2 regions of the Streptomyces sp. NPDC048361 genome follow, and region 1 is predicted to be linked to the other one. Evidence: riboswitches for the same ligand, from Rfam matches in the RefSeq annotation. Region 1 holds a riboswitch; the other holds the start of a gene.
What was found. A riboswitch is a leader RNA that binds a small molecule or an ion and turns the genes downstream of it on or off. The one in region 1 is predicted to bind glycine.

Region 2: linked by a shared signal. The riboswitch ahead of gcvT (glycine cleavage system aminomethyltransferase GcvT) and the one ahead of gcvP (aminomethyl-transferring glycine dehydrogenase) in region 1 are both predicted to bind glycine.

Annotation. Positions count from the first base shown of each region.
Region 1 is NZ_JBEZKW010000044.1:55,002-60,898, reverse strand. Features, by position in the region: gene AB0D31_RS24125 (bifunctional nuclease family protein) at 1-249, shown strand, start outside; gene AB0D31_RS24120 (MerR family transcriptional regulator) at 543-1,130, shown strand; partial or broken gene AB0D31_RS24115 (DNA polymerase IV) at 1,290-2,642, shown strand; gene AB0D31_RS24110 (PRC-barrel domain-containing protein) at 3,083-3,460, opposite strand; glycine riboswitch at 3,596-3,703, shown strand; gene gcvP (aminomethyl-transferring glycine dehydrogenase) at 3,897-5,897, shown strand, end outside.
Region 2 is NZ_JBEZKW010000019.1:114,286-120,182, reverse strand. Features, by position in the region: gene glyA (serine hydroxymethyltransferase) at 55-1,314, opposite strand; gene gcvH (glycine cleavage system protein GcvH) at 1,346-1,720, opposite strand; gene gcvT (glycine cleavage system aminomethyltransferase GcvT) at 1,821-2,939, opposite strand; glycine riboswitch at 3,093-3,190, opposite strand; gene AB0D31_RS14125 (AAA family ATPase) at 3,495-4,103, shown strand; gene AB0D31_RS14120 (enhanced serine sensitivity protein SseB) at 4,247-5,020, shown strand; gene AB0D31_RS14115 (enhanced serine sensitivity protein SseB C-terminal domain-containing protein) at 5,188-5,897, shown strand, end outside.

The DNA of each region.
Region 1 (5,897 bases):
CGCATCACGGACCTGCGCGAAGGCGTCTTCTACGCGGAGCTGGTCTTCGCCAGTGGGGTGGAGGTGAGCGCCCGGCCGTCCGACGCCATAGCGCTGGCGCTGCGCACCGGCACGCCGATCTACGGCAGTGACGGTGTGCTCGACGATGCGGGCATCGCCATCCCGGACGAGCAGGAGGACGAAGTGGAGAAGTTCCGCGAGTTCCTCGACCAGATCTCTCCGGAGGACTTCGGGACCAACAGTCAGTGAGCGCCGGGAGCGCTTGGCCAGGGAGCACCGGGAACCATGTAGCCGGTGAGCACCGGAATCAGGTGATCCGGCGGCTCTGGGAGTGAGGATCTGCGCCGCGGGAGCGAGCGTGTGCACCACAGGTGCGCCGGGGTGGCTCGGCGCATTCGAGAAGCCTTTCCCGTTGGTGAGACACGGGAAACCACTCTCAGGGTGATTATCACTCGGCGTGCCGAGTGTGGCGATCGTTGACGCACCCCGGGTGACTGCCTACCGTCGAGTGGGCAGGTCAAGGACGGAGGGTCGGCGTGAGAATGAGCGGCGACGGTACGGCAGGGGGCGCTCCCGGGCGAAGTCCGGGGGAGAACGTGCCGTATCCGCTTCACAGCAGTACGGCCGAGCCGACCACCGAGACGATCGGATACCGGGGGCCGACCGCGTGCGCGGCTGCGGGCATCACCTACCGCCAGCTGGACTACTGGGCCCGTACCGGCCTGGTCGAACCGAGTGTGCGTCCGGCCTACGGGTCGGGCACCCAGCGCCTCTACAGCTTCCGTGACGTCGTGGTCCTGAAGATCGTCAAGCGGTTCCTCGACACCGGTGTCGCCCTGCAGAACATCCGCGCCGCCGTGCAGCACCTGCGGGAGCGGGGCTTTCGCGACCTGGAGCGGATGACGCTGGTGAGTGACGGGGCCACCGTCTACGAGTGCTCGTCGCCCGACGAGGTCGTCGGTCTGCTCCAGGGCGGCCAGGGCATCTTCGGGATCGCGGTCGGCGTCGTGTGGCGGGATGTCGAATCGGCCCTGTCGCAGCTCCATGGCGAGCGGGTCGACACCGGCGAGACCCTGGTCGGGCACAACCCCACCGACGAGCTGGCCAGGCGCCGCAACCGGGCGGTCTGAGGCCCGGCCGCCGTGCCGCGACCGGGCTGTCCGAGGCTCTGACGGTGGCGCCGCGTCCGGGCGGTCTGAGGCCCCGACGCCGCGCAGCGACCGGGCGGTCTGTCGCCCTGGCGGCGGTGCCGCGTCCGATTGTCAGTGGCGTACGGCAGCATCGGAGATGTGAGAGCCGCTCCCACCATCCTGCATCTGGACATGGATGCCTTCTTCGCCGCCGCGGAGCAGGCGTCGAAACCCAGCCTGCGCGGAAAGCCGGTCATCGTGGGCGGGCTCGGACCTCGCGGGGTGGTCTCCACGGCGTCGTACGAGGCACGGATCTTCGGGGTGCGGTCGGCGATGCCCATGGCGCAGGCCCGGCGGCTCTGTCCGAACGCGGCGTATCTGGTGCCGCGCTTCCAGCTCTACCGCACGATCAGCGAGCAGGTCATGGAGCTGCTGGGGCGTCTGTCGCCGCTGGTCGAGCCGCTCAGCCTGGATGAGGCCTTCGTGGACCTGGAGGCCGGTGGGGTGGCCTTCGGGACGGCCGCCGCGCGGAAGGCCGGTGAGCGGCTGCGCAGGGACATCAGGGCGGTCACGGGGCTCAGCGGCTCGGTCGGGCTCGCCGGGTCCAAGATGCTCGCCAAGATCGCCTCCGAGGAGGCCAAGCCGGACGGGCTCTTTCTGATCGAGCCGGGCACCGAGCGCGAGCTCCTCGCCCCGATGCCGGTGCGCACCCTGCCGGGCGTGGGGCCCGCCACCGGCGAGCACCTGCGCCGTGCCGGCATGACCACGGTGGCAGATCTCGCCGAGGCGGGCGAGGACGAGCTGGTACGGCTGCTCGGGAAGGCGCACGGGGCGTCGCTGTACCGGATGGCCATCGGGTACGACGACCGGCCCGTGGTGGCCGAGCGGGATGCCAAGTCCGTGTCGGTGGAGGACACCTTCGACGTGGACCTGCACGACCGGGTACGCATCATGACCGAGGTAGGGCGGCTCGCGGAGCGGTGTGTGCGGCGGCTCCGGGCGTCCGGGCACTCGGGCCGGACCATCGTGCTGAAGGTCAGACGCTACGACTTCTCGACGCTGACCCGGTCCGAGACGCTGCGGGGGCCCACGGACGACCCCGCGGTGGTGCGCGAGGCGGCGGGGCGCCTGCTCGACTCCGTGGACACCATGGGCGGGGTGCGGCTGCTCGGGGTGGGGGTCACCGGGCTCGCCGACTTCACCCAGGAGGACCTGTTCGCGCAGGCGGCGGGGGAGCGGGCGGCCCAGGAGGAACCCGAGGGTGCGGCCGAGGAGGCGGTGGCGCCCGCGCCCGAGCCGGAGCCCGCGGAGGACCCGGCACGGCGGCGATGGCTCGCCGGACACGATGTGCGGCACAGCGAGTACGGTCCGGGATGGGTGCAGGGCAGCGGTGTCGGGCGCGTCACCGTGCGCTTCGAGACCCCGACCTCACCGGCCCCGGGCCGGGTGCGGACCTTCCGAGTGGACGACCCAGGACTCACCCCGTCGGAGCCGCTGGCCCTGGTCGAGGCGCCCGGGGTGGACACCGAGGTGGACCCGGGCGCGGTGACAGAGGCGGACCCGGGCGCCGACAGCGAGGTTGACCGGAGGGCAGCGACCGAGGCGGGCCCGGGCGCGGTGACAGAGGCGGTCCCGGGCGCCGACAGCGAGGTTGACCGGAGGGCAGCGACCGAGGCGGGCCCGGGCGCGGTGACAGAGGCGGTCCCGGGCGCGGTGACAGAGGCGGTCCCGGGCGCGGCGGCAAAGGCGGACTGGGGCGCTGGCACCGAGGCAGACTCGGGCCCACCGATCGAGGTAGACCCGGGCGCGGAGGGAACGGCGGAGGAAAAGGCTGACCCGGGTGCGAGGGGACAGGTAGAAGAAAAGGCTGACCCGGGGAGGGAGGGACAGGCAGAGGGCAAGGCCGGCCCGGGTGCCGGGAATCAGGTAGCCGGAGGACCGGGGGCGTGGGGTCAGGCGTCGCCGTTGGCGAGGCGGCCGAAGTCGCGGTCGGACGGCGGCGGGCCGGGTTCGGGGGCCGCGATGTCCAGACCGTAGTGGTGGTACAGCTGAAGCTCCTGTTCCGGGGAGAGATGGCGGCCCACGCCGAAGTCCGGCGCGTCCTTGATCAGACTGCGCTCGAACGGGACGTGCAGCGCGTCGTCCACCACGGTGCTGGGTTCGAGGGGGACGAAGGCGTCCCGGCTGAACAGGCCGGTGCGCACGGCGGCCCACTCCGGTGCGCCCGTAGCGTCGTCGAGGTAGACCTCGTCCACCGTTCCGATCTTGCGTCCATTGCGGTCGTACGCCTTGCGGCCGATCAGGCTGCGCGGATCGATATCGGTCTGCACGGTCCCTCCAATTGGTCGCAACCGGTCAGAACTGCTCCATAAGCACTACAGAAGTGCACATCGTGGGTGTTGGCCACTTGAGCAGTTGAACAAAGAATCGGCTCGGAGCGCGCTGGTAGGCTGGCAAACGGCTGCTGACCCCGTGCGGGAGAGTCCACCGAAGTGCTCACTGAGCGCCACGGCGGACGCCGAAGGAGCAACTCCTCCCCGGAATCTCTCAGGCCCACGGACCGCACGGACGAGGTCACTCTGGAAAGCAGGACGGGGGACGCACGGGCACTTCGGCCCGGGCGGAACCTTTCCTCACCGACGGTGAAAGCCGGGTCGCACCCATGCGCCCGGTGAAGCTCTCAGGTTGAGATGACAGAGGGGGAGGCCGTCCGGGTACCCGCGCCGTGGTACCCCTCGCAGGTCGTGCGACCAGGAGGCCTCCGTAATGACCGCCAACCGCATTCCGCTCAGTCAGCTGGAGCGTGGCATTCCGTTCGAGCAGCGCCACATCGGGCCCGATGCCGAGGCGCAGGCGAAGATGCTCGCGCAGGTCGGCTACGGCTCGCTCGACGAGCTGACCGACGCCGCCGTCCCCGCCGTCATCAAGAGCGCCGGAGCGCTCGGCCTGCCCGAGGCGCGGACGGAGGCCGAGGTGCTCGCCGAGCTGCGCCGGCTCGCCGACCGCAACCAGGTGCTCGCCCCGATGATCGGCCTCGGTTACTACGGCACCTTCACGCCGCCGGTGATCCTGCGCAACGTCATGGAGAACCCGGCCTGGTACACCGCGTACACGCCCTACCAGCCGGAGATCTCGCAGGGCCGCCTCGAAGCGCTGCTCAACTTCCAGACCATGGTCGCCGAGCTGACCGGCCTGCCGACCTCCGGCGCCTCGCTGCTCGACGAGGGCACCGCCGCCGCCGAGGCTCTCGCGCTCTCCCGCCGGGTCGGCAAGGTCAAGGGCGGGGTCTACCTGATCGACGCCGACACCCTGCCGCAGACCGTCGCCGTGATCCAGACGCGCGCCGAGCCGACCGGTGTCGAGGTCGTCGTCGCCGACCTGAGCGACGGCATCCCCGCCGAGGTCGCCGAGCGCGGCGTCTTCGGCGTGCTGCTCCAGTACCCGGGCGCCTCCGGCCGGGTCCGCGACCTCAAGCCGGTCATCGACGCGGCCCACGAGCTCGGCGCGATCGTCACCGTCGCCGCCGACCTGCTCGCCCTCACCCTGCTCGCCTCGCCCGGCTCGCTCGGCGCGGACATCGCCGTCGGCACCACCCAGCGCTTCGGTGTCCCGATGGGCTTCGGCGGACCGCACGCCGGCTTCATGGCCGTCCAGGAGAAGTTCGCCCGCAGCCTGCCCGGACGCCTGGTCGGCGTCTCCGTCGACGCCGACGGCAACAGGGCCTACCGCCTGGCACTGCAGACCCGCGAGCAGCACATCCGCCGCGAGAAGGCCACCAGCAACATCTGCACCGCCCAGGTGCTGCTCGCCGTCATGGCCGGGATGTACGCGGTCTACCACGGGCCGGACGGCCTGAAGCAGATCGCCCGGCGCACCCACCGCTACGCCGTCCTGCTGGCCGGGGGTCTGAAGGCCGCCGGTGTCGACGTCGTCCACGAGGCGTACTTCGACACCCTGACCGTGCGCGTTCCCGGCAAGGCCGCCGAGGCCGTCGCCGCCGCCCGCGAAGGCGGGGTCAACCTCCACCAGGTCGACGCGAACACCGTCTCCCTCTCCTGTGACGAGACCACCACGCGGGCTCAACTCGCCGCCGTCTGGGCCGCGTTCGGGGCCGACGCCGATGTGGAGGCGCTCGACGCCACGGCCGCCGACACCCTGCCGGACGCGCTGCTGCGCGACGACGAGTTCCTGACCCACCCGGTCTTCCACCAGCACCGCTCCGAGACCGCGATGCTGCGCTACCTGCGCAAGCTCGCCGACCGCGATTACGCGCTCGACCGCGGCATGATCCCGCTCGGCTCCTGCACCATGAAGCTGAACGCGACGACCGAGATGGAGCCGGTGACCTGGCCCGAGTTCGGGCAGATCCACCCCTTCGCGCCGGTCGAGCAGGCCGCCGGTTACCTCACGCTCATCCGTGAACTGGAGGAGCGTCTCGCGGAGGTCACCGGGTACGACGCGGTCTCCATCCAGCCCAACGCCGGGTCGCAGGGCGAGCTCGCGGGTCTGCTCGCGGTCCGCGCCTACCACCGCGCCAACGGCGACACCCAGCGCACCGTCTGCCTCATCCCGTCCTCCGCGCACGGCACCAACGCCGCGAGCGCCGTGATGGCCGGCATGAAGGTCGTCGTCGTCAAGACCGCCGACGACGGCGAGGTCGACGCCGCGGACCTGCGCGCCAAGATCGAGCAGTACCGCGACGAGCTCTCGGTGCTGATGATCACCTACCCGTCCACGCACGGGGTGTTCGAGGAGCACGTCGCCGAG
Region 2 (5,897 bases), on a different contig from region 1:
GCGCGGTGCCCCGGGGCTCCGTACGGAATGAACCGAGAACGAAAGCGTACGAAACTACTTCAGGCCGGGGTACAGCGGGTGCTTGGCGGCCAGAGCGGACACCCGGGCCGACAGCGCGTCCTTGTCGAACTCCGGCTTCAGGGCCTCGGCGATGATGTCGGCGACCTCGCGGAAGTCGTCCGCACCGAAACCGCGGGTGGCCAGCGCCGGGGTGCCGATGCGCAGACCGGAGGTCACCATCGGCGGCCGCGGGTCGTTGGGGATGGCGTTCCGGTTGACCGTGATGCCGACCTCGTGGAGACGGTCCTCGGCCTGCTGGCCGTCGAGCTCCGAGTTGCGCAGGTCCACCAGGACCAGGTGCACATCGGTGCCGCCGGTCAGGACGTCGACGCCGACGGCCTTCACGTCGTCCTGGACCAGGCGCTCGGCCAGGATCCGGGCGCCGTCCAGGGTGCGCTGCTGGCGCTCCTTGAACTCGGACGACGCCGCGACCTTGAAGGACACCGCCTTCGCCGCGATGACGTGCTCCAGGGGACCACCCTGCTGACCCGGGAAGACCGCCGAGTTGATCTTCTTGGCGAGCTCCTGCGTCGACAGGATGACACCGCCGCGCGGACCGCCGAGGGTCTTGTGCGTGGTGGTGGTCACGACGTGGGCGTGCGGCACGGGGTTGGGGTGCAGACCCGCGGCGACCAGACCCGCGAAGTGGGCCATGTCGACCATCAGGTACGCGCCGACCTCGTCCGCGATCCGGCGGAACGCGGCGAAGTCCAGCTGGCGCGGGTAGGCGGACCAGCCGGCCACGATCAGCTGCGGCTTGGACTCCTTGGCGAGGCGCTCGACCTCGGCCATGTCGACCTCGCCGGTCTCGTCGACGTGGTACGGGACCACGTTGTAGAGCTTGCCGGAGAAGTTGATCTTCATGCCGTGGGTCAGGTGACCGCCGTGGGCCAGGTTGAGACCCATGATCGTGTCGCCCGGCTTGAGCAGCGCGAACATCGCGGCCGCGTTGGCCTGTGCGCCCGAGTGGGGCTGCACGTTGGCGGCCTCGGCGCCGAACAGCGCCTTGACGCGGTCGATCGCGATCTGCTCGACCACGTCGACGTGCTCACAGCCGCCGTAGTAGCGGCGGCCCGGGTAGCCCTCGGCGTACTTATTGGTGAGGACCGAGCCCTGGGCCTCCATGACCGCGACCGGAGCGAAGTTCTCCGACGCGATCATTTCGAGGGTGGACTGCTGACGGTGGAGCTCGGCGTCGACGGCGGCGGCGACGTCCGGGTCCAGCTCGTGGAGGGGCTGGTTCAGAAGCGACATCAGACGATCCCTGTATCCCTGGTGGTCTAGGTCAGCTGGCGAAGTCGGTGTACTCGTCGGCGGAGAGCAGGTCGCCCGGCTCGTCCGTGACCTTCACCTTGAAGAGCCAACCGCCCTCGAACGGGGCCGAGTTGACCAGCGAAGGGTCGTCCACGACGTCCTGGTTGGCCTCGACGACCTCACCGGTGACCGGGGAGTACAGGTCGCTGACCGACTTGGTGGACTCCAGCTCGCCGCAGGTCTCGCCCGCGGTCACCGTGTCACCCACCTCCGGGAGCTGTACGTACACGACGTCACCGAGCGCGTTGGCCGCGTGCTCCGTGATGCCGACCGTCGAGACGCCGTTCTCGGCGTTCGACAGCCACTCGTGCTCCTTGCTGTAGCGCAGCTGCTGGGGGTTGCTCATGACCTGAATTCTCCTGTACGCGGGGGAGTGCTGCTGACGGGGTCTCGTCGAGTGTCTCGGACGGCGAGACGAGAAGGGGGAGGGCAGAGGGAGGCGCGAGTCACTTCTGACGCTTGTAGAAGGGCAGCGCGACGACCTCGTACGGCTCGTGCGTGCCGCGGATGTCGATGCCGACGCCCGCCGTGCCGGGCGCGGCGAGCGCGGCGTCCACGTAGGCGATGGCGATCGGCTTGCCCAGCGTCGGGGACGGGGCGCCCGAGGTGACCTCGCCGACGGCCTCGCCACCCGCCACCACGGCGAACCCGGCGCGCGGCACCCGGCGGCCCTCGGCGATCAGGCCGACCAGCTTGCGCGGCGGGTTGGTCTCCGCCTTCTTCGCGGCGGCCTCCAGGGCCGTACGGCCCACGAAGTCGCCGTCCTTCTCGAACTTCACGACCCGGCCGAGACCGGCGTCGAAGGGCGTGAGCGCGGTGGTCAGCTCATGCCCGTACAGCGGCATGCCCGCCTCCAGGCGCAGGGTGTCGCGGCAGGACAGGCCGCACGGCACCAGGCCCGCGTCCTTGCCCGCCTCGGTCAGTGCGCGCCACAGCTGCTCGGCGTGCTCGGGCGCCACGAACAGCTCGAAGCCGTCCTCGCCGGTGTAGCCGGTGCGGGCGATGAGCGCGGGCACGCCGGCGACGGTGCCGGGCAGACCGGCGTAGTACTTCAGGTTGTCGAGGTCGGCGTCCGTGACGGACTTCACGATGCCGGGGGACTCGGGGCCCTGCACGGCGATCAGCGCGTAGGCGTCGCGGTCGTCGCGCACCTCGGCGCCCTCGAAGCCGGCCGCGCGCTCGGTGATCGCGTCGAGCACGATCTGCGCGTTGCCCGCGTTGGCGACGACCATGTACTCGTCCTCGCCCAGGCGGTAGACGATCAGGTCGTCGACGATCCCGCCGTCCTCCTGGCAGATCATCGTGTACCGGGCGCGGCCCACGCCGATGGTGGCGATGTTGCCGACGAGCGCGTAGTTCAGCGCCTTCATCGCGTCGGGCCCGGTGACGGTGATCTCGCCCATGTGGGAGAGGTCGAAGATGCCGGCGCGGGTCCGTACGGCGTTGTGCTCGTCGCGCTCGCTCCCGTACCGCAGCGGCATGTCCCAGCCCGCGAAGTCGGTCATCGTGGCGCCCAGCGATCGATGCAGGGCATCGAGGGAGGTGAGGCGGGGGGCGTTGCTCATGGATGGTGCTCCAAGGTCCCGGGGCATGACGGTCGAGGACATCCTCCCCATCTGTCATCGGAACCTGAGAGGTTCACCGGCGCGCGCTGCGCGGCACGGCTTGCACCTTGGGTGGGACCGCCCGGCAGGGGACGGCCCGCTTTTCAGATCTGCCTCACCCGCGCGGTACGGGGCCTGAGAGATTCAAGGGAGGAACTTGCTCCTTCGGCGCCCCAGCTCACTGCTGCTGAGGACTCTCCCGCGCGGATTCGAACGGCCTGTATGGAGTTGGCGCGCACATCATTGCACGGCCACCGGAAGCGGCACATCGCCGGTGAGCTATTACTCACTCTTTACACTCCGGGGGCAAGGGACGCGGAAGCAACAGGGGGGAGTGCCATGACGGCGGGACGCGAGAGTGGTCAGGTGCGGGAGGTGTCCGCACCGGACGGCCCCGGCCGGGCGGTGCCGGCGCCACGCGCGGTGCCGGAGCCATGCGGGGTGCCGGAGCCATGCGGGGTACGGGAGCCATGCGGGGTGCCGGTGCGCGAGGGGGGCGCGGCGCGCGACCCGCAGGTGGCACGCGAAGCGGCTGGTGAGGCCGGCGCCGGGGGCGGGGCGGTACGGGATCTGCGCGGGCGGCCCGAGCTCACCCCGCCGGAGCTGCTCTTCGACGCGGGGGACGTCGTCGTGGTGTCGGGCCTGCCCGGAAGCGGCAAGACCACCCTGATGCGCCGCACCGTCACCGACCGCCACATCGACTCCCAGGACACCCGGCTCGCCTGGCAGCGCCGGCTGCCCAAGATCCCGTACGCCCTCTACCGCCCGCTCACCCGCACCGCGCACTTCGTCAGGACGTGGTGGGCGCTGCGCTCCGGTGACAGCCTCGTCGTCCATGACTGCGGTACGCAGGCGTGGGTGCGGCACTGGCTGGGCCGGGGCGCCCGGCGCAGGGGACGGGCGCTGCGTCTGGTCGTGCTCGACGTGCCGGCCGGCACCGCCCTCGAAGGCCAGGCCGCCCGGGGCCGCTGGGTCTCCGCGTACGCCTTCGCCCGGCACCGCGGTGCGGCCCGCCGCCTCATCGCCCAGGTGGAGGCCGGCCGGCTGCCCACCGGCTGCGCGACCGCCGTCCTGCTCGACCGGGAGTCCGCCTGCGTGGTGCGGCGGATCGGTTTCGCGCAGTAGCGCCGGGTGGTGTGCGCGTGGCCCTCTCGTCGCGGCTTTCCCGCCGCCGCGGGTACGGCGTTAGGGTCGTGGGGTACGGCCGTGCGGGCCGGCGGACCGTCGGGGGAGAGCCGGCAGGCAGCAGGGGGAGAAGGACAGCACACATGAACTTTCCGGAGCAGGCGTTCGCGCATCCGCTCGGCGGCGGAGGCTGGCCGGGCAACGAACTCGAGGAGGCGCTGGCCGCGGCCCTCGGGCAGCCCGACGCGGGCCCGCGGCTGATAGAGGTGCTCGGCCGCAACGCGGTCTGGGTGCCGCTGCCCAACGGCGGCAGCCAGCAGAGCACCGACCTCGATCTGCCCACGATGGAGCTCGACGGCGCCCCCTACGTCCCCGTCTACAGCTCCGAGCAGCAGTTCCTCCAGTGCGTCGGCGCCCGTATGTCGTTCGCGGTGGCGCCGGCCGTCGAGTTCGCCCGCGGGCTGCCGCCGCAGCTCGGCATCGTGGTCAACCCCGAGGGCGCCGTCGGGATGCCGCTGCCCCCGCCGGCCGTGGCCGAGCTGTGCCGTACCGGGCGTACCGCACTCGACGGACCCGCGTCCGGCGCCCGGGTACGCCTCTTCGAGCCCGACTGGCAGGAGGACCCGGTCGACTTTCTGAACGCCGCGGCCACCGAGTTCGACGCGACCGGCGTGGTGCTCAGCGCCCGCCGCGCGCTCGCCTCCATCGAAGGTGAGTCGCCCACCCTCTTCATCGGCGTGGAGTTCTCCACCTGGGACGGCGCGGGCCGCAACGCCCCGATGGAGGCGCTCGGTCGCGCGATGGAGCGGGTCCCGGTCGGCTGGCCGGTCCATCTGGTGCTGCTCGACGTGACGCAGGATCCCGTCGCCACCTGGATGCGCGACCGCGTACGCCCCTTCTACGCCCGGGCCCAGTAGCGGACGACGGGTACGTCGCGGCCGGCCTTCGCAGGCCATGGCGATGTCAGTACCGCGGCTTAACCTGGTTTCATGACCCTTGCAGCCCCGCAGCCGCACGCGTGTGCCCGGGGCGGCGGGGCGGCGCAGGCGTCGGCACGGTGGATCGAAGAGGGGCGGAACCCAGGGTGAGCGCGTCAGGCACCGCGGCGGCCGGACAGGTCGAGCACATGCTGCGCCAGGTGACGCCCGGGCGCTACGACCTGTACGAGGCGCTGCTCCACGCCCTCGCCGATCCCGCATCCGGCCGGCTCTGGATGCTGCTGTGGAACGGCCGGCCGGGCTCGCCGGACGCGCAGTACGGAAACATGGAGGTCGACGGCGTCGCGTACGCGCCCTGCGTGACCTCCCCGCAGGAGCTCTCGGCCAGCGGCTGGAACCGCGCGCACGACGTGGCGGGCGCCCTCGACGTCGCCCGCGCCCTCTACCCCGACCGGTACGGCATCTGGCTCAATCCGCACGCACCCGGCGGCGGCATCGGCATCCCCTGGACCGATCTGCGGCGGATCGCCACCGGCCTCGACCGGATGCCCGCCGGCCCGCTCGGCCTCGGCGAACCGGCGGTCGAGGTCCCGCAGTTCTACGCCCTGCTCGCACAGAACGCGCACCGCACCCCGGTCGTCCGCTCGCTGCGCCGCGCCTGGGTGCGGCCCGCGCTCGGCGCGCCCTACCTCGCCATCGGTCTCGATCTCTACGACACCGGCGCCCAGTCGGTCGAGGCGGTGCGGGCGATGATGCAGCAGTCCGTCGCGGCCGTGCCCGACGGGCTCGCGGTCTCCACGGTGGCGATGTCCGACGGTTACGACCCGGTCGCCATGTGGCTGAAAGCCAACGCACG